3 regions of the Variovorax sp. H27-G14 genome follow, and region 1 is predicted to be linked to each of the others. Evidence: predicted binding sites of a transcription regulator. Region 1 holds the regulator's gene; each other region holds the start of a gene.

Region 1 (7,749 bases):
GCCGGCACCAAGGCGCCGCCGACGGCACCCACTCCGGCGCCCGGCAAGGGCCTGCGCCAGAGCACCACGCTCAGTGACGAGGGAGAAACCCGCAAGTGATCGAAACCGCTGGAACGCACGACGCCAATGGCACGCCGGGCAGCCGCCTGGTCGCACGCGGCCTGAAGAAGAGCTACGGCAGCCGCACGGTAGTGAAAGACGTCTCGCTGGACGTGCAAAAGGGCGAAGTCGTCGGGCTGCTCGGGCCGAATGGCGCGGGCAAGACCACGTCGTTCTACATGATCGTGGGGCTGGTGCGCGCCGATGCGGGCGACATCACCATCGACGGCGAGCCGATCGCCCACATGCCGATCCACCGCCGTGCCCGCATGGGCCTGAGCTACCTGCCGCAGGAAGCCTCGATCTTTCGCAAGCTCACGGTCGAGGAAAACGTGCGCGCCGTGCTCGAGCTGCAAAGCGAGCCCGACGGCAACGGCAAGATGGCGCCGCTGTCCAAGCAGCACATCGAAGAGCGCTTGACCGAGCTGCTGGCCGACCTGCGGGTCGATCACCTGCGCGATTCGCCGGCGCTGGCGCTGTCGGGCGGCGAGCGCCGCCGCGTGGAGATTGCGCGCGCGCTGGCAACCCAGCCGCGCTTCATCCTGCTGGACGAGCCCTTTGCCGGCATCGACCCGATAGCGGTGATCGAGATCCAGCGGATCATCAGTTTCCTGAAGGAACGTGGCATCGGCGTGCTCATTACCGACCACAACGTGCGTGAGACGCTGGGCATCTGCGACCACGCGTTCATCATCAGCGACGGACATGTGCTGGCACAAGGCACACCCTCGGAGATCGTCGACAACGCCGAAGTACGCCGGGTGTACTTGGGCGAACACTTCCGCATGTAACGGAGGGTCGGGTTCTCAATGAAGCAAGGGCTGTCCCTTCGCGTCTCTCAACATCTGGCATTGACGCCCCAGCTCCAGCAGTCGATTCGGCTGCTGCAGCTCTCCACGCTCGAACTGAGCCAGGAGGTGGAGCAGATGCTGGACGAGAACCCGTTCCTGGAGCGCACCGCGGAAGAAGCGGCGCGCGAGGAGTTCGGCCTTGATGCTGCCGACGCGCCGGTGCCGCGCGACGACGCAGGAGGCAGCGGTGACGGCGACGGCGGCAGTGGCGGTGAAGGAGGCGAAAGCGACTTCACGCCCCCCTCCGCCAGCACCAGCACCACGTCGAGTGAAACCAGCACCGCCAGCACGGAGTCCGACGGCCCGGCCGCTGAAATCACCGAGCGCGAGCCCGACTGGGAAGGCGACGGCACCGTCGACATGGCCGCGCCCGACGACAGCGAATGGGGCAGCGACGCCCCCGCGCGCCAGAACAACCTGGGTGACGACGAACGCGCCGACGCCACCGAGCTCGCGCGCAGCCAGGAGTCGTTGCAGTCGTTTTTGCACCGCCAGGCGCTGAGCCTGCGGCTGACCGAGAACGACAGCGCCGCGCTGCGCTTCCTGATCGAATCGCTCAACGACGACGGCTACCTCGAAGACTCGCTGCCCGCGCTGGCCTCCGGCCTGGCCGGCGACGACAACGACCAGTTCGACGACCTGGTGCACCACTTTCAGGTGGCGCTGGGCCTGCTGCAGAGCCTGGAGCCGGTGGGCGTGGGGGCGCGCGACCTGGGCGAATGCCTGGGCATCCAGCTGCGCGCCCTGGCCAGCGAGAGCGAGACCGAGCAGTGCGCACTGGTGCGCAAGACCGCCCTGGCCGTGTGCAAGCAACCGATGGAGCTGCTGGCGCGGCGCGACTTCAAGCGCCTGGCCACGCTCACCCGCACCAACGAGGAGCTGGTGCGCTCGGCGCTGCAGATCATTGCGCGGCTGGAGCCCAAGCCGGGCCGGCGCTTCGTGGACGTGGAGCGCAACATCGTCATCCCCGACGTGATCGTCACCAAGACCGGCCGCGGCACCAACATCAAGTTCCGCGTCATGCTGAATCCGGAGGTCATGCCGCGCCTGCGCGTGCACGACATCTACGCCGGCGCGCTGAAGGCGCACAAGGGCGAAGGCAGCCAGGCGCTGTCGCAGCGGCTGCAGGAGGCGCGCTGGTTCATCAAGAACATTCAGCAGCGCTTCGACACCATCCTGCGCGTGAGCAACGCCATCGTGGAGCGGCAGAAGAGCTACTTCGTGCACGGCGAACTTGCCATGCGCCCCCTGGTGCTGCGCGAGATTGCCGACGAGCTGGGCCTGCACGAGTCGACCATCTCGCGCGTGACCACAGCCAAGTACATGTCCACGCCGTTCGGCACGGTCGAGCTGAAGTACTTCTTCGGCTCGGCGCTGGGCACCGAGACCGGCGGCAATGCGTCGAGCACCGCGGTGCGCGCGCTCATCAAGCAGTTCGTCAGTTCTGAAAGCATCAAGAAGCCGCTGTCGGACAGCCAGATCTCCGAGATGCTGAAGGAGCAGGGCATCGAATGCGCGCGCCGCACCGTGGCCAAGTACCGCGAAGCACTGCGCATTGCACCAGCCAATCTGCGCAAAGCGCTCTAACCAGGCACACCCCCAGGCCATGCGCACTTCGTGTCGCTTCGCCAACTCCCTTGCAGGGGCCAACACCTGCGGCCCGGCAGAGCCGGTTCCGCGGTGTTTCCCGCCACCGGTGGAATGGCCCCGCTGGTTGTCGGCGTTGCTCGCCTTGGTGGCCGTTCTGCTGTTTGCCGGCTGCGCCACCTTGCCCGACGAGGCACCGCGCCCCGCCGTCAAGGCCATGGCCGTATCGGGCGACACCGCGCTGGGCCGCATCGCGCTGGCCGCCCAGCCCGACCCCGACCTGAGCGGCTTTCGCCTGATGCCCGGCGGCGACTTTGCTTTCGACACCCGCATCCAGCTGGCCCGCCGCGCCCAGCGCACGCTCGACGTGCAGTACTACCAGATCGAGAACGACGAGACCGGCCGCTACCTGCTGCGCACCCTGCGCGACGCCGCCCTGCGCGGCGTGCGGGTGCGCCTGCTGATGGACGACCTCTACACCTCGGGCGAGGACGATCTGCTGCTGGCCTTTGCCGCCACCCCCAACGTGGAGCTGCGCCTGTTCAACCCGTTCCCGGCGGGGCGCGGCAGCATCCTGAAGCGCTTCACCGCGTCGCTGTTCGACTTCAGCCGCGTGAACCGCCGCATGCACAACAAGCTGTTCATTGCCGACGGCGCGATGGCGGTGGCAGGCGGGCGCAACATCGGCAACCAGTATTTCCGGCGCACGGCGGGCGAGAACTTTCTCGACCTCGACACCTTCGTGACCGGCGCGCTGATTCCGCGGCTGGGCAGCCTGTTCGACCAGTACTGGAACAGCGTCTATGTGCGCCCCATCGGCTCGGTGGTGGCCACCGACGTGCCGCGCGACGAATTGCAGCGCCGCTTCGAGGCCGCCACGGCACCCGACACCACGCCGCCCCCGCCGCCGCCCGCGCCCAACGACCTGCTGGGCTACAGCCCGATGGCCGACGACCTGGCAAGCGGCAAGCTCAACCTGATCTGGACCCTGGCCGAGGCCTACGCCGATGCGCCTGAGCGCGTGATCGGCAAGACGGCGTCCTATGGCGGCGTGCCGCTGCTGGACGTGGACAGCGTGCGCTACAACGTGGTCGAGCAGATGCGCCGCGCGCGCTCCGAGGTGACCATCGTCTCGCCCTACCTGATTCCGGGTGCCACCGGGCTGGAGGTGATGCGCGAGATTCGCCGGCGCGACGTCAAGATCAGCGTGGTCACCAATTCGCTGGCCGCCACCGACGAGCCGCTGGTGCACACCGCCTACCGCCGCTACCGCCCCGACATGCTCAAGCTGGGCGCCGACCTGTACGAGCTGAGCTCCAGCCGCACCCGGCGCAGCGTGCGGCTGGGCCTGTTCGGCACGTCGGTGGGGCGGCTGCATGCCAAGTCGGCCGTGATCGACCGGCGCACGCTGTTCGTGGGGTCGATGAATTTCGATCCGCGCTCGGAGTCGGCCAACACCGAAATCGGGCTGATCATTCACAGCCCCGAAATGGCGCAGCAGATGCTCAAGCTGCTCGACGTGCTCAAGCAGCAGGGCGCCTACAGGCTGCGCTTTGCGCCGGGCAGCAACGATTCGCGCATCGAGTGGACCAGCGAGGACGCCGGCCAGCTCACCGTGCTGACCGAGGAGCCCGACTCGGGGTTCTGGGACCGCACGATGCTGGAAATTCTGGCGCCGTTGACGCCGGAGAGCCTGCTGTAGCCGTTCCGGCAAAGGCAAGAACCGACAGCGACGTCGCTCAGTTGCCCCCGCGCAGGGCCGACCCAACCAGCCGCAGGCCCAATAGCCCCATCACGCCGCCGGCGGCGCGGTCGATCCAGGCCTTGTAGCGCAGGTAGGCCGAGCGCGGCGCCGCCGAGGACAGGGCCAGCGCCACCACGGTGTACCAGCCGGTCTCGATGCAGAAGATCACCGCCGGCACGGCCAGCGCCAGCGCGAGCGGCACGTCGTGCGGCAGAAAGGCCGCGAAGATGCTGGCGTAGACCACCGCCGTCTTCGGGTTGCTGACCTGGGTGGCCAGGCCGAACAGAAAGGTGCGCAAGGCGCGCCGCTGACTACCCTGCGCGGCGGGCGAGGTACCCAGCCCTTCCTGGCCCGCTCCCAGCGCCAGCGGCTGTCGCGCCCCCTGCCAGATTCGCACCCCCAGGTACACCAGGTAGGCGCCGCCGAAACCCTTGATGGCGAGGTAGAGCCCCGGCACCGCCAGGAACGCCGCCTGCAGCCCGGCCAGCGCCGCAATGGCGAACACCAGACCACCGGCGCCCATGCCCAGCGCGGCGGCCAGCCCGTCGCTGCGGGACGCCACCGCCGTGCGGGCGACCATCACGAAACTGGGGCCGGGGCTCATTGCGCCCAGCGCCATGGCGCCGGCGATGCCGAGCAGGGAAAGGGTGGTGTTCATTGGATGGAACGCTGGTTGGCGTTTGTCTCGGAGCTTGTCTGAGCGCTTGTTTTTGGTAACGAATGCCCGAACAGCGTGCACTAATGCACGTTCATCGGCGCTTAAAAAGTAAACTTTAAGTAGTACTCAAGTAACTTTTGGTTTACATTTTCTGCACCGGAGTAACTACCATGCAAAAAATGAAAAACCTCATTCTTCTGGCCGTCTGGGCCGTGGTGCTGGCGTTTTTGCTGAGTTTCTTCTACTGGAGCGACGCCCCGCTGGCCGAGCAGCTGCTGTTCGGCGCCCTCATGACGGTCGCCACCGGTGCCTGGATGCTGGTGCTGCTGAACCTGCCGCGTGCCTTTCTCGCCACCCGCAACTGGCTGAAGATGTCCAAGGACGACGCCGAACGCAAGCGCGTGGGCTCGGGCATCTAAGGCTGGATGTTCACGGCCTCGACCTGCACCAGCAGCTTCACCTTGTTCTCGAAGCCGAAGTTCAGGCCCCAGGTAATTCCCCAATCGCTGCGCTCCACCGTGGTCTCGAAGTCGCCGCCGCAGACCTGGCGGTTGATGAGCGGGCTCAGGTAGCAGTTGAAGCGCACGGCCTTCAGCGTCACCGGCCGGGTCTGGCCCATCAGGGTGAGCGTGCCGGGCACGTCGGCCACCTTGTCGCCGCTGAAATCGATGCGATCGGCCACGAAGCGGCCGGTCGGAAACTCCGCCACGTTGAAGAAGTCCTTGCTCTGCACATGACGGTTGAGCAGGTCGACGCCCGTGTTGATGGAGCTGATGTCCATCGTGATGTCGACCGCGCCGCTGCTGCCGGTGCCGTCGATCTTCACCGTGCCGTCCTTGGTGCTGAAGCGACCGCGGTTGGTGGTGGTGCCGTAGTGGCCCATCTCGTACATCACGAAGGTGTGGGTGGGGTCGACCACGTAGCTGGCGTTCTTCACCGGCCCACCCGCGGGTTTGACGGCCACGGGCGGCGCCGTGTAGTCCTGCGCCATGGCGGGGGCGCCGGCAAGGGCCGCGGCCGACAGCACCGCGGCAAAGAGGAGCGGGTTCAGGGCGTGGAGTGAAGAAGGCATGGTGGCAAAAGGTTGGAGGCGGGGCGAGCAAGGCGGGGCAAAGCAAGGCAGCGGGGGCCGCTCACAGCGGCCCGAAGCCCGTGAGCGTGAACTTGAAGCGCACCTGCACGTCGTTGCCGACCATCGAGGTGTCGGTCCACTCGCCGTCGCCCACCTTGTAGTCGAGCCGCTGGATCGTAAAGCTTCCGGTGGCCACCGCCTCCTTGCCGCCGGCCGCCGCAATGCTGACCGGCACCGTCACGGCCTTGGCCACGCCCTTGATGGTCAGCTTGCCCGCCATCTCGAACTTGCCGTCGCCCAGCGCCTTGATGGCGCTCGACTGAAAGCTCGCCTGCGCGAAATGCCCAGCGTCGAACCACGGCGCCTTGGGCAGCTCGGCGTCGCTCATGGGAATGCCGAAGCCCGCGCTGGCCGTGTCGATCTGCAGGGCCACGGTGCCGCCTTCGGGCTTCTTCGGGTCGAAGGCCACCTGGGCGTCGAACTTCTTGAAGCTGCCTTCCACCGGCACACCCATCTGCTTGGTGACGAAAACGATCTGGCTCCTGTCGGCCACCAGCCTGGCCACAGGGGGCTCGGCATGCGCGGGCAGGGCCGCGGCAAGGGCCAGCGCCGCGCAGGGCCACAGGCGGGAAAAGGGGTGCGTCATCGAGCAGTTTCCTTGCGTGGCCCGGGCCACATGCGTTGCATAAGACCGTCGCGGTCGATCCAGTGGTGCTTGCACACCGCCGCCACGTGCAGCAGCGTGACGCCGCCCAACAGAAAGGCGCTGTACTTGTGCAGCGGCTGCAGGGCGGCCTCGGCGAAGACGCGGTCGAGCGGCATGAAGTCGGGCAGCACCAGCACGCCGAACCACGCCACCGGCATGCCCATGGCAGAGCTGTAGGCCCAGCCCGAGAGCGGCACCGCGAAGAACAGCAAGTACATCAGCGTGTGGCTGATGCGGTAGCTCGCCAGCTGCAGGCGCGACATGCTTGGCGGCAGCGTGGGCGGCCGGTGGCCGGCGCGCCACAGCAGCCGCAGCGCCGACAGCGCCAGGATGGTGACGCCCGCCCACTTGTGCCAGCTGTAGACCTTCAGGCGCAGCGGCGAGAAGGGCAGCCCCGTCATGTAGAGCCCCACGCCGAGCGCGCCGACGATGAGGGCCGCGAGCAGCCAGTGCAGCGCGATCGCGAAGCCGTCATAGCGCAGGGCGCGCGGCTTGGCTGAAGAAGAGTGGGGGGAGGGGGTGTCGGCGGACATCGGGAGCAGGCGCGGCGGCCTGTGCGCGCAGCATATCTTGGAAGCAGTGACAACAGCACAGCCCGTGCCAGGGCCCCGCCCCACTCAGCCGCGCTGGGCCTTCAGCAGCACGTTGCGCAACTCGTCGGGCTGCACCGGCTTGCGCAGCGCATGCCAGCCGCGTTCGGCCGCGAGCCGCTGCGTGGCTTCGTTGATGTCCGCCGAAATCAGCGCGATGGCCAGCGAGGGCTTCTGCCGCTGCAGCTTCTCGGCCAGCGCGATGCCGTCGAGCGCGCCCGGCAGCCGGATGTCGCACAGCGCCGCGTCGAGCGCGCGCAGGTCGGCCAGCGCCAGCGCCTCGGCGGCGCTGGCATACACGCGCGGCTCCACCGCCCATTGCCTCAGCAGCGCCGACAGGCTGTCGGCCACCACGGCGTTGTCTTCCACCACCAGTACGGCCAGCCCGGGGCGCAGCGTGCGTGTGGTGTCGGTGGCGTCCGGCAGTGCGAGCTGTGCCTGT
Region 2 (7,749 bases), on a different contig from region 1:
CGTCCCAGGTCCAGCGCTGCCCTGCTTCGCAGCGGCGCGCCGCGCGCAGGGCCTGCAGCGGGTGCGTGGCCTCGATGGAGCTCAGCAGCGCGGCCTGCGGCTGCATCGCGAGCACGGCCGCCGCGCCGCCGGTGTGGTCGGTGTCGCGGTGGCTCAGCACCAGCATGTCGAGCCGCTCGCCCTGGGCGCGCAGCAGCGGCACCAGCACCCGGTGGCCGGCGTCGCTCTCCAGGCTGTAGCGCGGCCCGGCGTCGTACAGCAGGCTGTGCGTGGCGGTGCGCACCAGCACCGCGTTGCCCTGGCCGATGTCGGCCGCCAGCAATTCGAATTCGCCCGCCGCGGGTCGGGGCGCCTGCCACAAGAGCACGGGCAGCAGCAGCGGCAGGCCGAGGGCGCGCAGCGTCCACGGCAGCCGCATGACCAGCAGGGCGCCGCCCGCGACGCCGGCCGCAGCCATCCACACGGGCGGCGCCGCCATCGACACCGTGGCGTAGGGCAGGCCGGCCAGCCATTGCAGAAGCAGCGCCAGCAGCCGCACGGCGTGGGCGCCCAGGTCCCACAAGGGCGCCACGGCCACGCCCAGCATCGCCAGCGGCGTGATGACCAGCGTGACCCACGGAATGGCCACCGCATTGGCCACCAGGCCGACCAGCGACACCTGCTGGAACAGCAGCAGCCCGAGCGGCGTGATCGCCAGCGTGATGACCCATTGCTCGCGAAAGAACTGCCACAGCCGACGGGCGGCGCCTGGCCGGGTGTCGCCCGGCGCGGCCGCGTCGGTCGCAAACAGCACGCCGACCGCCACAAAGCTCAGCCAGAAACCCGCCTGCATCAACGCCCACGGATCGGCCGCCACCACCACGGCCGCGGTCAGCAGCCACACATGCGGCCACGGCCAGCGCCGGCCCGAAAGGCGCAGCAACGCGACGGTCGCCAGCATCCAGACCGTGCGCTGCGATGGCACGCCCCAGCCGCTGAACAGCGCATAGAGCGCGGCCAGCCCCACGCCGCCGACCAGCGCCGCGCGCTGTGCCGGCACGCGCAGCATGAGCCGCGTGCTGCGCCGCCAGAGCAGGCCGACGAGGTGCGCGGCAAGCCACGCGAACATGGTCACGTGAAGCCCGGAGATCGACATCAGGTGGGCCACGCCAGTGGCGCGAAACACGTCCCAGCCGGCGCGGTCGATGGCGCCCTGGTCGCCGGTGATCAACGCGGCCATCACGCCCGCCTGGGCGCGGTCGGGCACACGCTCGAACACGGCGTCGCGCACCGCCTCGCGGGCGCGTTCGACGGGGTGGTGCCAAGTGGTGGCCAACAAGGTCGGCGGGCTGTCGCGTGCGCCGGTTCCCACGGAGCCGCTGGCGTGCAGGCCTTGCGCCCACATCCACAGCTCGCTGTCGAAGCCGTGCGGGTTGAGCTGGCCATGCGGCGCGCGCAGCCGCGTCGTGAAGCGCCAGCGTTCGCCGGCATGCGGCGCCTGGGCAAGGTCTTCGGCGTACCAGCCCAGCGCGATCTGCTCGGGCACGACCGGGGCGCGTTCAACGGCGTTGTCGGCGGCACCTGCCCAGCGCGCGGATTCGACGTTCAAACGGAACCGTGTTCCAGCCTCGTTGCGCTGTGGCATTTCGGCGACGACACCTGTCACCTGCAGGTCACGCCCTTCGAGGGCAGGATTCAGCGCGCCTTGGGCGTAGGCCGCGGCGCGCCATCCCGCATTGCCGGCACCGGCCATGGCGCCACACACGAACGCCACGGCCACGAACACCCGCGCGGGCAGGCGCCGCGCCAGCACACCGGCCATGGCCGAGAACAGCAATGCGCCGTAGTACCACCCCGGCCACAGCGCCGGTTGCTGCAGCTGCAACGCCGCGCCCAGCACCGAGCCGCCCAGTGCGGCAAAAGCGCCAACAGCACCGCTCGCCGTGCGAAACGGCGTCACCCCAAAGCCCCCCTTACCCATGATGCAAACCCTCCCAAAGTCACGCTCAGTGGCGCGTTAATTGCTTTGCATCTGGGCTAGTATGCGTCTCACCAGAGACATCTTTTCGATGCAATCTGTCAGTACTGCACACAAAAACGCATGTCTATTCACGCCGCTCTTCACCACGTCACCCACTACAAATACGACCGCCTGGTGCAGCTGGGCCCTCAGGTCGTTCGCTTGCGCCCCGCGCCGCATTGCCGCAGCAACGTCATCTCGTACTCGCTGACGGTCGAGCCCGCCGAGCACTTCGTCAACTGGATGCAGGACCCGTTCGCCAACTACCAGGCGCGGCTTGTGTTCCCCGAAAAAACGCGCGAGTTCAAGGTCACGGTCGACCTGGTCGTCGAGATGGCGGTCTACAACCCCTTCGACTTCTTCCTCGAGCCGCAGGCCGAGAACTTTCCGTTCAAGTACACGGCCTCGCAGGCCGAAGAGCTGGCGCCCTACCTCGTGGCCGACCCGGTCACGCCGCTGCTGGAGGCCTACCTGGAGAAGGTCGACCGCAAGGAACAGCGCACCATCGACTTTCTGGTGGGCATCAACCAGCAGGTGCAGCAGGACGTCAACTACCTCATTCGCATGGAGCCCGGCGTGCAGACGCCGGAAGAAACGCTCACCAGCGGCAGCGGCTCGTGCCGCGACTCGGGCTGGCTGCTGGTGCAGCTGCTGCGCCACATGGGCCTGGCCGCGCGCTTTGTCTCGGGCTACCTGATTCAGCTCACGCCCGACGTGAAGTCGCTGGACGGCCCCAGCGGCACCACGGTCGACTTCACCGACCTGCACGCCTGGTGCGAGGTGTTTTTGCCGGGCGCCGGCTGGATCGGCCTGGACGCCACCTCGGGCCTGATGGCCGGTGAAGGCCACATTCCGCTGGCCTGCACGCCATCGCCTTCCAGCGCCGCGCCCATCGAGGGCGGGGTCGACGAATCCGAGGTCGAGTTCGGCCACGAGATGAAGGTCACGCGCATCTACGAATCGCCGCGCGTCACCAAGCCCTACACCGAAGAGCAATGGGCCGAAGTGCTGGCCCTGGGCGACGCGGTCGATGCGCGCCTGAAGGCCGGCGATGTGCGCCTCACCATGGGTGGCGAGCCGACCTACGTGGCCACCAGCGACCGCGACGCGGCCGAATGGAACACCGACGCCCTCGGCCCCACCAAGCGCGGCTACGCCACCGAGCTGGTGCAGAAGCTGCGGGCCGAATACGGCAACGGCGGCTTCCTGCATTTCGGCCAGGGCAAGTGGTACCCGGGCGAGCAACTGCCGCGCTGGGCGCTGTCGATCTTCTGGCGCGCCGACGGCCAGACGCTGTGGCACGACCCAGAGCTGTTTGCCGACGAGCGCGTTCCCACGCACTACACCAGCGAAGACGCGCGCCGCTTCACCACCGTGCTGTCGCACAAGCTCGGCCTGACCGAGCGCTATGTGCAGCCGGGCTACGAAGACACCTTCTACTACCTCTGGCGCGAACGCCGCCTGCCGGTGAACGTCGACCCCTTCGACTCCAAGCTGGACGACGAGCTCGAACGCGTGCGCCTGCGCCGCGTGTTCACGCAAAAGCTCGACGCCGTCATCGGCTACATGCTGCCGCTGGAGCCGGGCAATGCCGACGGCGACGCCCCCGCGCTCGAAGGCCCCGGCTGGAAGACCGGCCCGTGGTTCCTGCGCGACGACCGGCTCTACCTGATTCCGGGCGACTCGCCCATGGGCTACCGCCTGCCGCTCGACTCGCAACCGTGGGCCAGCAAGGGCGACTACCCCTACCTGATCGAACGCGACCCGACCGCGCCGCGCGGCACGTTGCCCAGCTCGGCCGACTACAGCGCGCGCTACAACGTGGACGTCTCGGCTGGCGCCACTGGCGGCGACCGTGGCGCCGTGCCCTATGCCTTCGGCACGCCACCCGTCGTAGCGGCCTCGGTGCGCATGCAGGCGCCGGGCGATGGCGATGCAGCTGCAGCCGCGCTCAATGACGGCAAGGGCACAGGCGCAGGTGAAGGCGACACATCCAACGCCGCCGCCCGCCAGCCATTGCGCGGCGAGTCGGCGCCCTGGGTCACGCGCACCGCGCTGTGCGTCGAAGTGCGCGACCCGCGCCGTGCCAACGGCCCGGCGGCCGAGAAAAAGGGCAGCGCCTCGGGCGTGCTCTACATCTTCATGCCGCCGCTGGCCCGCCTGGAGGACTACCTCGACCTGGTCGCGGCCGTCGAAGCCACCGCGCGCGATCTGGGCATGCGCATCGTGATGGAGGGCTACCCGCCACCGCGCGACCCGCGCCTGAAGATGCTGGCCGTCACGCCCGACCCGGGCGTGATCGAAGTCAACATCCATCCGGCCCACAACTGGAAGGAACTGGTCGCGCACACCGAGTTCCTCTACAACGCCGCATTCGAAACCCGCCTGTCTGCCGAAAAGTTCATGACCGACGGCCGCCACACCGGCACCGGCGGGGGCAACCACTTTGTGATGGGCGGCGCCACGCCCGCGGACAGCCCGTTCCTGCGCCGGCCCGAGCTGCTGGCCAGCCTGCTGCTGTACTGGCACAACCACCCTTCGCTGAGCTATCTGTTCTCGGGCATGTTCATCGGCCCGACCAGCCAGGCGCCGCGTGTGGACGAAGCGCGCAACGACCAGGTCTACGAGCTGGAAATTGCCCTGAAGGAAATCGCGCGCAACCGCGAGATCTATGGCCAGAACATGCCCGCATGGCTGGTCGACCGCACGCTGCGCAACATCCTGATCGACGTGTCGGGCAACACGCACCGCAGCGAGTTCTGCATCGACAAGCTGTATTCGCCTGATTCGAGCACCGGCCGGCTGGGCCTGCTGGAACTGCGCGCCTTCGAAATGCCGCCGCATGCGCGCATGAGCATTGCGCAGCAGCTGCTGATTCGCGCGCTGGTGGCCCGCTTCTGGGACGAGCCCTACAAGGCGCCCGTCACACGCTGGGGCACCGAGCTGCACGACCGCTTTCTGCTGCCGACCTTCGTGAAGATGGACTTCGACGACGTCATCAGCGAAATGCGCCAGGCCGGCTTTGCGTTCGACCCCGACTGGTTTGCGCCGCACCTGGAGTTCCGCTTCCCGCTGGTGGGCCAGATGCAGGCCATGGGCGTGGAGCTGTCGCTGCGCAACGCGCTGGAGCCCTGGCATGTGATGGGCGAAGAAGGCTCGGCCGGCGGCACGGTGCGCTATGTGGACTCTTCGCTCGAGCGCATCGAGGTGCGCGTGACCGGCCTGAACGAAAGCCGCCACGTCATCACCGTCAACGGCAAGGTGCTGCCGCTGCAGCCCACGGGCGTCACGGGCGAATTTGTGGCCGGTGTGCGCTACAAGGCCTGGAACCCGCCGTCGGCGCTGCACCCGAGCATCGGCGCCCACGCGCCGCTGACCTTCGACCTGGTCGACACCTGGATGAAGCGCTCGCTGGGCGGCTGTCAGTACTTCGTCGCCCACCCGGGCGGGCGCAATTACGACACCTTCCCGGTGAACGCGTACGAGGCCGAAAGCCGGCGCCATTCGCGCTTCACGCGCATGGGCCACACCCCCGGCCTCATGCGCACGCCGCCGGCCACCATCGAGCTGCCGGGCAGCCGCGAGTTCCCGTTCACGCTGGACTTGCGCCGCTGAGGGGCGCTTCAGCACACGGCCGTCACGGACACCCCGTGACGGCGGTGTGACAATCCCCCTCCTGTGGAACCCCTCAACGAATCTCTGTTCGACGCCCAGGCCCTGGACTTTCCAGCGGCCCTGGCGTCAGCGCTCGCCCCGGCCGCGTTGCCCGGCCATTTCGATGAGCTGCGTGGGCAAGCCACCGCGGCGGTGCCCGTGCGGCCGGCGCCGGGGGCGGCGCCCGCCCCCGCGGCCCCGCTGCTGTACGACACCGCGGCGCAGCGGCCGGCCATGCCGGCACCGCCGCTGTCGCAATCGCAATCGCAGTCTTCCCAGTCGCAATCTCAGTCTCAGTCCTCCCAATCCCAATCGCAGTCCCAGCAGCAGGGCCCGTCCGGCGAAACGCCTGCGCTCACGCCGGCCTGGAACGCCTTCTTCGACCAGCTCGGTCCCGGCGGCTTCAACGACCTGCCGCGGCGCGCGGTCAGCCTGGAGCGCCAGATCCGCGACAACGGCGTTACCTACAACGTCTACGCCGACGCCAACGGCCCGCAGCGGCCCTGGTCGCTCGACCTGTTTCCGCTGATCGTTTCGCCCGAGAGCTGGAGCCAGATCGAGGCTGGCGTGCTGCAGCGCGTGCGCGTGCTCGACCGCGTGATGGCCGACGTCTACGGCCCGCAGCAGTTGCTGGCCGAAGGCCTGATTCCGCCGGCGCTGGTGCGCGGCCACCCCGGCTACCTGCGCGCGCTGCACGGCGTGAAGCCGCCGGGCGACACCTGGCTGCACATCGCGGCCTTCGACCTGGCGCGCGGCCCCGACGGCAACTGGTGGGTGGTCTCGCAGCGCACCCAGGCGCCCTCGGGCCTGGGCTACCTGCTGGAGAACCGCCTGGCCATCACACGGCAGTTTCCGCAAGCCTTCGAGGCGCTGCACGTGCAGCGCCTGGCCGCCACCTACAGCGCCATGATGGAAGGGCTGCAGCGCATGTGCCCGGCCGGCGTGCCGCCGCACATCGCCCTGCTCACGCCCGGCCCGTACAACGAAACCTACTTCGAGCACGCCTACCTGGCGCGCTACCTGGGCGTGACGCTGGTCGAGGGCAACGACCTCACCGTGCGCGACCAGCGGCTGTACCTCAAGACCCTGCAGGGCCTGCGCCCGGTGCACGGCCTCATCAAGCGGCTGGACGACCAGTTTCTGGACCCGCTGGAGCTGCGGCCCGACTCCACGCTCGGCGTGCCCGGCCTGCTGCAGGCCATTCGCGCCGGCAACGTGCTGGTGGCCAACATGCCGGGCTCGGCCTTCCTTGAATCGCCCGCGCTGCTAGGCTTCTTGCCCGGGCTGGCGCGCCGCCTGATCGGCGAAAAGCTCAAGCTGCCCGCGCTGCCCACCTGGTGGTGCGGCGAGCGCGCCGCACTGGAGTCGGTGCTGCCGCAGCTCGGCGACTGCGCCATCAAGCCCACCTACCCCGGCGTGGACGGCCGCGTGAGCTTCGACGCCGTGCTCGGCAGCCAGCTGGGCCGGCGCGAGCTCGACGAATGGGCCGGGCGCATCGTGCGCGAAGGCGACGTGCACACCGTGCAGGGCTACCTGCCGCTCTCGCAGATGCCCACCTGGGCCAACGACATGGGCCCGGGCCACATCGCGCCGCGCGCCATGCTGCTGCGCGTGTTCGCGGTGAGCGACGGCGCGCAGTCGTGGCGCGTGCTGCCCGGCGGCCTGGCCCGGCTCGCGGGGCCCGATGCGCAAATTGCCTCCATGCAGCGCGGCGGCAGCAGTGCCGACGTGTGGGTGCAGACGCACGGCGAGGTCGACCGCACCACGCTGCTGCAGCCGCACGCCACGCCGGCCTCGCTGGCGCGGCACCGCGCCCCGGTCACCAGCCGCGCCGCGGAAAACATGTTCTGGCTCGGCCGCTACACCGAGCGTGCCGAGAACGCGGTGCGCCTGGCGCGCCTCACGCTCAACCTGCTGGGCGGCGAAGACCAGTCTTCGCGCCCGCTGCTCGAGTGGCTGCACCGCATGGCGCTGCGAAATGCGCTGGTGCCGGCCGAAGTGCCGAGCGCCCCGCAGTCGCGCCGCGTGTTCGAACGCGCGCTGATTGCCGAGCTGGGCGACGTGGACCGCGGCGGCAGCGTGGGCTACAGCCTCAT
Region 3 (7,749 bases), on a different contig from region 1:
CGCTGCACGGCATCAGCCGGCGCGCGCCCTGCGCCGACAGCACGAAGATGCCCGAGGTGCTGACCAGCAGCACGCGCTGCCCGTCCGGGAACGGAATGAGCTGCGTGGGCCGGGGCGGCGCAGCGAAGCGGGGCGCGGGCACGTTGTCGGGCAAGGTGGGCAGGTCTTCCAGGCCCGTGGGCCAGGGGCACAGCGCCGTGGTCGGGCCTTGCCAGCCGTCGGTCACGCGAATGCCATCGGCCTGCGCCACCGCGAAGAAGCGGCGCGCGGGGCAGCGGCCGAAGAACTCGACGCCTTCGACACGCTCGACGCTGTCGCCGGTGATGTGCACCACATGGCCGTCTTCGTGGCTTGCGCCGATGCGTGCGAGCACCGAGCCGTCGTCCAGCAGGGCCACCGTCGGAATGTTCTGGCCGTGCTGTTCGAGCCGGGGAATCAGCGGCTCGTGCGCCGGTGGCCAGTCTTCGCGGAACGCGGCGCGCGCGGCTTCGTCGGGCTGGGCTGCGTTGTGCGCCTTCAGTGCGGCGAGCAGCGGGTCGAGCAAGTGCGCGGTCTTCAACATCTGCGGCTCTTTGCCGGCGGCGTCCCAGCCGTCGCGCAGGCCCGCGTCAACGTAGCGGTTGACGGCCTGGGCGTAGCTTGTGGTCTTGAGTTTCCATTCCTGTTGCGGCGTCAGATCGGTCATCGGGCCCTTCGTCCAAGTTGCATGGTGGGCGCAAAGTTTCGCATGCACGCGGCTGTCGCCAAGGCAACCGCCGGCGCGGTTTCCGTCGCACGCGCGACGATGAATGCAGGTGCCGCTTCCTAGAGTGGGCGCATTGCTTCAAACCCGGGACACACCATGCTCGACACACTGCAGGCCATCAACCAGACCGCCGGCTTCAACCGCTGGGCCGGCTTCGAAGTCACCAGCGCAACCAAAGGCGAGGCCGAGTTGCGCATGGATTTCCGCAAGGAAGACATGGGCCAGTACGCCGGCTTCCTGCATGCGGGCTTGATCGGCGCGCTGCTGGACACGGTGAGCGGCTTTGCGGCCGCCACGGTGGCCGGCCGCGTGCTGGCGTCGCACTTTTCGGTGAACTGCATTTCGCCCGCCGTGGGCCGGACCTTTGTGGCGCGCGGGCGGGTTGTGAAGGCGGGGCGCAAGCAGGTGTTTGCGACGGCCGAGCTCTATGCGCAGGGGGAGGGTGATGCGCTCAAGCTCGTGGCGACCGGGAATGCCATCCTTGTTCCGGTGGAAGAGCCTGCGGCTAACCCGGCTGCCGAGCCTTCAGCCCGAACTGGCTGATACGGTGCGTCAAAGCGCGTGATGAGCCCTTGTTTGGGTCATTACGCACCATCAAAGCTCTTTCAGGCACCATTTTTGCTTTCTTTGGCCGCCGCTCCGACTGATTCGGGTGCGTTGCACCAATTCAAACCAAAAAACTGCAAGAAGCTCCCATGGACGCACTCAAACAGGGCGCAGATGCGCTGTTCATTCTTCTCGGCGCCATCATGGTGTTTGCCATGCACGCCGGGTTTGCTTTTCTGGAACTGGGCACGGTGCGCAAGAAGAACCAGGTCAATGCGCTGGTGAAGATACTGGTCGACTTCTCGGTGTCGACCATCGTGTACTTTCTGGTGGGCTACGGCGTGGCCTACGGCACGCATTTCTTCGTGAGCGCGACCGAACTGGCGGCAAGAAGCGGCTACGAGCTGGTGAAGTTCTTCTTTCTGCTCACCTTCGCGGCGGCCATTCCGGCCATCATTTCAGGCGGCATTGCCGAGCGCGCCAAGTTCTGGCCGCAGCTCATTGCCACCGCGGTGATCGTCGGGTTCGTCTATCCGCTGTACGAGGGCATTGCGTGGAACAAGCACTTCGGCATTCAGGGCTGGATCGCCTCGCTCACGGGCCACGAGTTTCATGACTTCGCAGGGTCGGTGGTGGTGCACGCCGTGGGCGGCTGGCTGGCGCTGCCGGCCGTGCTGCTGCTGGGCGCGCGCCGCAACCGGTACCGCGGCGACGGCTCGCTCAGCGCGCACCCGCCATCCAACATTCCGTTCCTGGCGCTGGGCGCCTGGGTGCTGTGCGTGGGCTGGTTCGGCTTCAACGTGATGAGTGCGCAGAGCATCGACAAGATATCGGGCCTGGTGGCCGTCAACTCGCTCATGGCGATGGTCGGCGGCACGCTGGTGGCGCTGGCCATGGGCAAGAACGACCCGGGATTTGTGTACAACGGCCCGCTCGCCGGCCTGGTGGCCGTGTGCGCCGGCTCCGACCTGATGCACCCGCTGGGCGCGCTGGTGGTGGGCGGCGTGGCGGGTGCCATCTTCGTCAAGATGTTCACGCTCACGCAGAACAAATGGAAGATCGACGACGTGCTGGGCGTGTGGCCGCTGCACGGCCTGTGCGGCACCTGGGGCGGCATTGCGGCAGGCATCTTCGGCACGCAGGCGTTGGGGGGCATTGGCGGGGTGAACCTGTGGGCGCAGCTGATTGGCACCGTCATGGGCGTGGCATGGGCCGGGCTGGCGGGCTGGGCGGTGTACGGCGCGCTGAAGAAGGCGGTGGGGCTGCGGCTGACGCAGGAGGAGGAATACGACGGAGCCGACCTGTCGATTCATCACATTTCGGCGACGCCGGAGCGGGAGGTGAATTGGTGAATTGGACCTTGCGTGAAGCGTATCGGGGCTGAATACGCTTCATTTTTGAAGCGTATTTGCCTGGATCCGGTTGAACAGATCGTGCAAGGCATGGGCGCCCAGCGGTTATCAGCACAAACGCGCGCCCTGTAGCAAACTCGCCCGACCGTTCCGTTCAACTTCAACCGCCCCATGACCCAATCCCCCCCCGCCCTCGAAGTCCTCCCCCGCGACCTGTCTGCCTACCGCGAGGGCAACGTCGGCATCGACTACGTGCACCGCTTCGAGTCCGGCAAGCCCGGCCCGCACGTGCTGATCAACGCGCTCACGCACGGCAACGAAATCTGCGGCATGACGGCCGCCACGCACCTGCTCGACAACAACGTGCGCCCGCAGATCGGCACGCTCACCGTGGCCTTTGCCAACATCGACGCCTACGAGTCGTTCAAGGAAGAGTCGCCGTACGACAGCCGCCAGATCGTGCACAACCTCAACCGCATCTGGTCGCCCGAGTGGCTGGACGGCACCGAAGACAGCCCCGAGCTGCGCCGCGCGCGCATCCTGCGCCCGGTGGTGGACGCGGCCGATCACATCCTGGACATCCATTCGACCAGCCAGCCCGTGGTGCCCTTCTGGGTGTACCCGGCCTTCGAGCGCAACGCCAAGGTGGCGCTGGCCATTGGGCGCCCGTCGGTGCACCTGGTGATGCCCGATGGCCTGGGCTCGGGCACGCCGCTGATCCAGTACGGCAGCCACGGCGGACCCGACGGCAAGGGCGTGGCCATGGTCGTCGAGTGCGGCCAGCACTTCTTGCGCTCCGCGTCGGAGCTGGCGACCGCCGTCACGTATGACTTTCTGGCGTACTTCGGCCTCGTCGAAAAAGACCCGGCCACGCCGGCGCCCGAACCGCAACGCAGCTTTCAGCTGCTGCAGACATATGTCATCAAGTCGGAAGACTTTGCATTCGTGCGCCCGCTGATCGGCTTCGAGACCTTTGCCAAGGGCGAGCTGATTGCGACCAACGGCGACGAGGAAATTCGCGCGCTGTGCGACGACTGCACCATCTTCATGCCCGCGCAACGCACGATCGTCGGGCGCGAGGCGGTGTACCTCACCAAGCCTTTGTGAGGCCGGTGCTTTGAACAGGGCACCCGCCATGAGCCGCTGGCGCGTGGCGGGGCTGGTGTTCGTGTTTCTGTGGTTCGCCATTGGCGGCGTGGCGCATTTCGCGCTGACCGAGACCGAGATGCGCATCGTGCCGCCGTACATCCCCTGGCCGCGCGCCGCCGTGCTGGTGAGCGGTGTGTTCGAACTGCTGGGCGCAGCGGGCTTGCTGTGGCGGCCGACGCGGCGGGCTGCGGGCGTCGGGCTGTTCCTGCTGACGCTGGCGGTGACGCCGGCGCATTTCTACATGCTGCAAAGGCCGGAGCTGTTCGCGAACGTGCCGTACTGGGCGTTGGTGGTGCGGCTGCCTGTGCAGGTGGGGTTGCTGGCGTTGATTGCTTGGTGCACAGCGCGGCCGAAGGTGCTCAACGGATGAGCAGGTGCTGCGGCGTGTCCGCGGTGCCGCAGCAGGCTTTGGCTTCGCGGCCATCTTGGGTGAACGTCGGTCGATTGCTCATGGCCCGCCTTGCGATCAGGCCGCCTCAGCAGATGCCTTGGACTTTGGAATCGTCCTGCCTCGGCACTTCGGATAGTTGGCGCAGCCCCAGAAGCTGCTTTCATTTTTGGTCGAAGTTCTTTCGACCATCTTGCTGCCGCAGCTTGCGCACGTGGGCCGCCAGTAGTCGCCTTCGTAGGCCACTGCGAGCAAGTCCGCCTGTTGCTCGGGTGTGCGCTGACCGATCACCTTGAGCAGCGCGGCGCCGTCTTGTGCGTGAATGCCGTTCGTCTTGGCAAACGCTGCGGCTTCTGCGGAAAAGGTCGAGCTCGTCACATAGGTGCCGCTCTTCAACTGATGCGAAGCCATGACGCCGAAGAACTCGCGCATTTCCTTCACGCCCACGGGCTTGCTTTGCCAGTGCTTGCATTGGACGATGCGAGGCACGTCGCTGTGCCTGGAGCGCAGCCAGATGTCGACGCCGCCATCGGCGCCGTGCGACTGGCTGCTGGTGGTGAAACCGGCCTGCGCGTAGAGCGCTTCGCACAGTGCTTCGAAGCGGCGCCATTCGATGGCGGCGAGTACAGCGGAGCTCCATTTCTGCTCGCCCGGCTGGGCGGATTCCGGCGGTGGTGGCGCGGATCGAGCAGACGCAGGTGCAAAGGCAGGCTCCGACCGCGCGGCGGCTGGCGCCGATGACGCAGGCCGGGCAGCTTTGGCGGCAGGCCGTTCTTGTGGAACGCGTTCCACAGTGTGGAGCGCAGCTTTGCGGGCGACGAGGTAATGCAGCCCGAGCAACACCGCGCCGCACGCCAGCGCCGCCCAGCCTGCGGGACGAAGCGCCGGGCCGAGTGTGCCGACGATGGAGCCCTGAATGAAGCGTGGCCCCGCCAGCAGCAGGATGCCGACGACGACCACCGTCCACCCCTTGTCTGCCAGTTTTATGCGTGCGCGCTCACGGCGCCGCCCGGCTTTTGTTTGTATTGCCATTCCTCGCCCGCCCTTGTTTGAGTAGCGCGAGTTTAGAAGCGGGGGTGACACATAGAACTCAGGGTGACTACTCAATTCGCATTGCGCAGCGGATCGTTGCGGCTCACACAGGTACAGCCTCGCGAAGCGCGTGTGGCAGAAGCGCGATGAAGCGGCTTGCCTGCTCTCAACCCGCAACAAACAACGCCGGATCCACCATCGCCCGGTTCAGCATCACCCCCCAATGCAGATGCGGCCCCGTTACCCGCCCGGTCGCCCCTACTGCGGCCAACGCTTCCCCGGTCTTCAGCACGTCGCCCACCTTCACGTCGACGCGGCTCAGGTGGCAATACATCGTCAGCAGACCGCCGCCATGGTCGAGCCACACCGTGCCGCCGTTGAAGAAATAGTCGCCCGTGTCGATCACCTTGCCCGGCAGCGGCGCCAGCACCGGCGTGCCCGTGCCCGCCGCAATGTCCATCCCGCTGTGCGGATTGCGCGACTGCCCGTTGAACACGCGGCGCAGGCCGAACGAGCTGGAGCGGCGGCCCGGCACCGGCACGCGCATCTGCAGCGCGGCGTCGGCGCGCAGGTCGGTGAGCGTGGCCATCACGACGGTGAGGTGGTCGCGCTCTTTCACGTAGCGCGCCTCGTCCTCGGGCGACAGGTCGACCGTGCGCGGCGCCACGGTGAGGCGCTGTTCGCGGTACTGCTTGGGCGAGACGGCGTAGGCGACCTGGCGCTCGGGCTTGCCTTCGGCACGCACCGTGATGCGGGCTTCGCCGGGTTCGGCCGCGAGCGGAATGCCGACCAGCGCGGTCCATTCGATCGGGTCGCCGAGCACCAGCACGGGCACGTCGCCGGCGAAGGCCTTGGGGCGCGTGGCGGCCGGGCCGAGCGACAGGCGCGCGACGCCGCCCGGCACCTGCGACGCATGCGGCCACACGTCGGGCACCGCTGCTTTCTTTGTCTTGGCCGAGGTGGCGGCGCTGGCGTGCATGGCCGGCAGCGCAAGCAAGCCGAGGGCGCCGAGCAAGGTGCTGCGGCGGTTCAGCTTGACGAAGGGCAGGTCTGAGAAAGGATGGTTCATGTGGATGAAAAGGATTCGGATGAGGGTTGTGGCGCGGCGGCTCAGCTCGCGCGCTGTTCCAGCCAGGTGCCGGGCGCGAGGCCGTCGAGCGTGTAGGGCCCGATGGCGGCGCGCACCAGGCGCAGCGTGGGCAGCCCCACGGCAGCGGTCATGCGCCGCACCTGGCGGTTGCGGCCTTCGCGGATCGCCAGCTCCAGCCACGCGGTGGGAATGCTCTTGCGCTCGCGGATGGGGGGCTCGCGGCTCCACACCTCGGGCGGCGGGTCGAGCAGGCGGGCGCGGGCCGGGCGCGTGAGGCCGTCGTTGAGCTGCACGCCGCTGCGCAAGGACGCCAGCGCCGCCTCGCTCGGCACGCCCTCCACCTGCACCCAGTACGTTTTTTCCATCTTGAAACGCGGGTCGGAGATGTGCGCCTGCAGCTTGCCGTCGTCGGTGAGCAGCAGCAGGCCTTCGCTGTCGGCGTCGAGCCGGCCGGCGACGTACACGCCGGGCAGGTCGATGAAGTCCTTCAGCCCGCGCCAGCGGCCCTCGGGCGTGAACTGGCTGAGGACGCCGTAGGGTTTGTTGAAGCGGATGAGGCGGGAGGAGGTCGGCAAATTCATGGGCTGGGGGCAGCGCGTGGCGCTTCGGCCAACTGCGGCTGAGAGTCTCTCACCAGTTGCCGCGCGTTTTCCGCTGGCTTCGTAGCAAAGAGAAAAAGCAGCTCGGTTTTCCGTATGAAGGCTGCAAATCCGCTTTCATACGGAAAAACTTTTGAAGTCAACGGTCTTGCAAAACACGCGCGCCGCCGCTGGCGGTTTGGGTTCATAGGTCGGCGGCGGGCCACGAGCGAGAGAGTGGCTGTCCTGCACCGCATATGCGTTTGGCGCGCCTAAATTCTCAGCAGCACAGCAAACAACAGGAAACCCCAAATGACGATGCGAAGGCTCATCCAACTCGCGAGCGTGGCAAGCGCCGGCCTCCTGCTGGCCGCTTGCAGCAGCACCTCCCTTCGCGTCGGCGGCGCGCCTGATGCCAGCGTGAAGAACTGCGTGGCAGTCGCGGCGCGCGAACTGCGGGTACCGCCGGGCAGCATCATCGTGGACAGCGGCTCGACGCCGCGCGATGGCGTCTACACGATCAACTTGAAGGTCGGTCCGCAGGGCCGCTCGGCCGTGTGCACCACCGACGAAAACAGCGCGGTGCTGGGCGTGGTCTACAAGCGGCCCGAATAAACGCACCGCACACAAACGCGCCGCAAAAAGAAAAAGCCGGCGCCATCACGGCGCCGGCTCTTGCCGATGATTGCGCGCCGGGCCTTACTTGCCCCAGCTGTCCCGCATCCCCGCCGCGCGGTTGAACACCAGCTTGCCATCCTTCGCATCGCGCACGAAGTACCCGTGCCGCTCGAACTGAATGCCCACCCCAGGCTCAGCATTCGCCAGCGAAGGCTCCACAAACGCCGAGCACACTTCCAGGCTCGTCTTGT

Evidence for each region. Region 1 encodes sigma-54, which starts transcription at its own class of promoters, with help from an activator protein. Its sites were predicted from a motif close to TGGCANGNAANCTGCTTT; they were not measured.
Region 2: a site for sigma-54 is predicted at 1,990-2,007, ahead of VLK31_RS16590 (DUF2126 domain-containing protein). Genes of this name have one in related genera too.
Region 3: a site for sigma-54 is predicted at 1,353-1,370, ahead of VLK31_RS18245 (ammonium transporter). Genes of this name have one in related genera too.

Annotation. Positions count from the first base shown of each region.
Region 1 covers NZ_JAYLVN010000028.1:43,444-51,192, forward strand. Annotated here, with positions in the region: gene lptA (lipopolysaccharide transport periplasmic protein LptA) at 1-99, shown strand, start outside; gene lptB (LPS export ABC transporter ATP-binding protein) at 96-890, shown strand; gene rpoN (RNA polymerase factor sigma-54) at 909-2,537, shown strand; gene VLK31_RS33655 (phospholipase D family protein) at 2,557-4,239, shown strand; gene VLK31_RS33660 (LysE family translocator) at 4,277-4,939, opposite strand; gene VLK31_RS33665 (hypothetical protein) at 5,110-5,358, shown strand; gene VLK31_RS33670 (YceI family protein) at 5,355-5,990, opposite strand; gene VLK31_RS33675 (YceI family protein) at 6,073-6,657, opposite strand; gene VLK31_RS33680 (cytochrome b) at 6,654-7,250, opposite strand; gene VLK31_RS33685 (ATP-binding protein) at 7,335-7,749, opposite strand, start outside.
Region 2 covers NZ_JAYLVN010000005.1:283,611-291,359, reverse strand. Annotated here, with positions in the region: gene VLK31_RS16595 (DNA internalization-related competence protein ComEC/Rec2) at 1-1,939, opposite strand, end outside; gene VLK31_RS16590 (DUF2126 domain-containing protein) at 2,081-5,614, shown strand; gene VLK31_RS16585 (circularly permuted type 2 ATP-grasp protein) at 5,678-7,749, shown strand, end outside.
Region 3 covers NZ_JAYLVN010000007.1:55,304-63,052, forward strand. Annotated here, with positions in the region: gene VLK31_RS18235 (hypothetical protein) at 1-685, opposite strand, end outside; gene VLK31_RS18240 (PaaI family thioesterase) at 842-1,288, shown strand; gene VLK31_RS18245 (ammonium transporter) at 1,441-2,643, shown strand; gene VLK31_RS18250 (succinylglutamate desuccinylase/aspartoacylase family protein) at 2,815-3,750, shown strand; gene VLK31_RS18255 (hypothetical protein) at 3,779-4,162, shown strand; gene VLK31_RS18260 (restriction endonuclease) at 4,259-5,212, opposite strand; gene VLK31_RS18265 (peptidoglycan DD-metalloendopeptidase family protein) at 5,379-6,281, opposite strand; gene VLK31_RS18270 (pseudouridine synthase) at 6,323-6,883, opposite strand; gene VLK31_RS18275 (hypothetical protein) at 7,193-7,495, shown strand; gene VLK31_RS18280 (glutamine--tRNA ligase/YqeY domain fusion protein) at 7,580-7,749, opposite strand, start outside.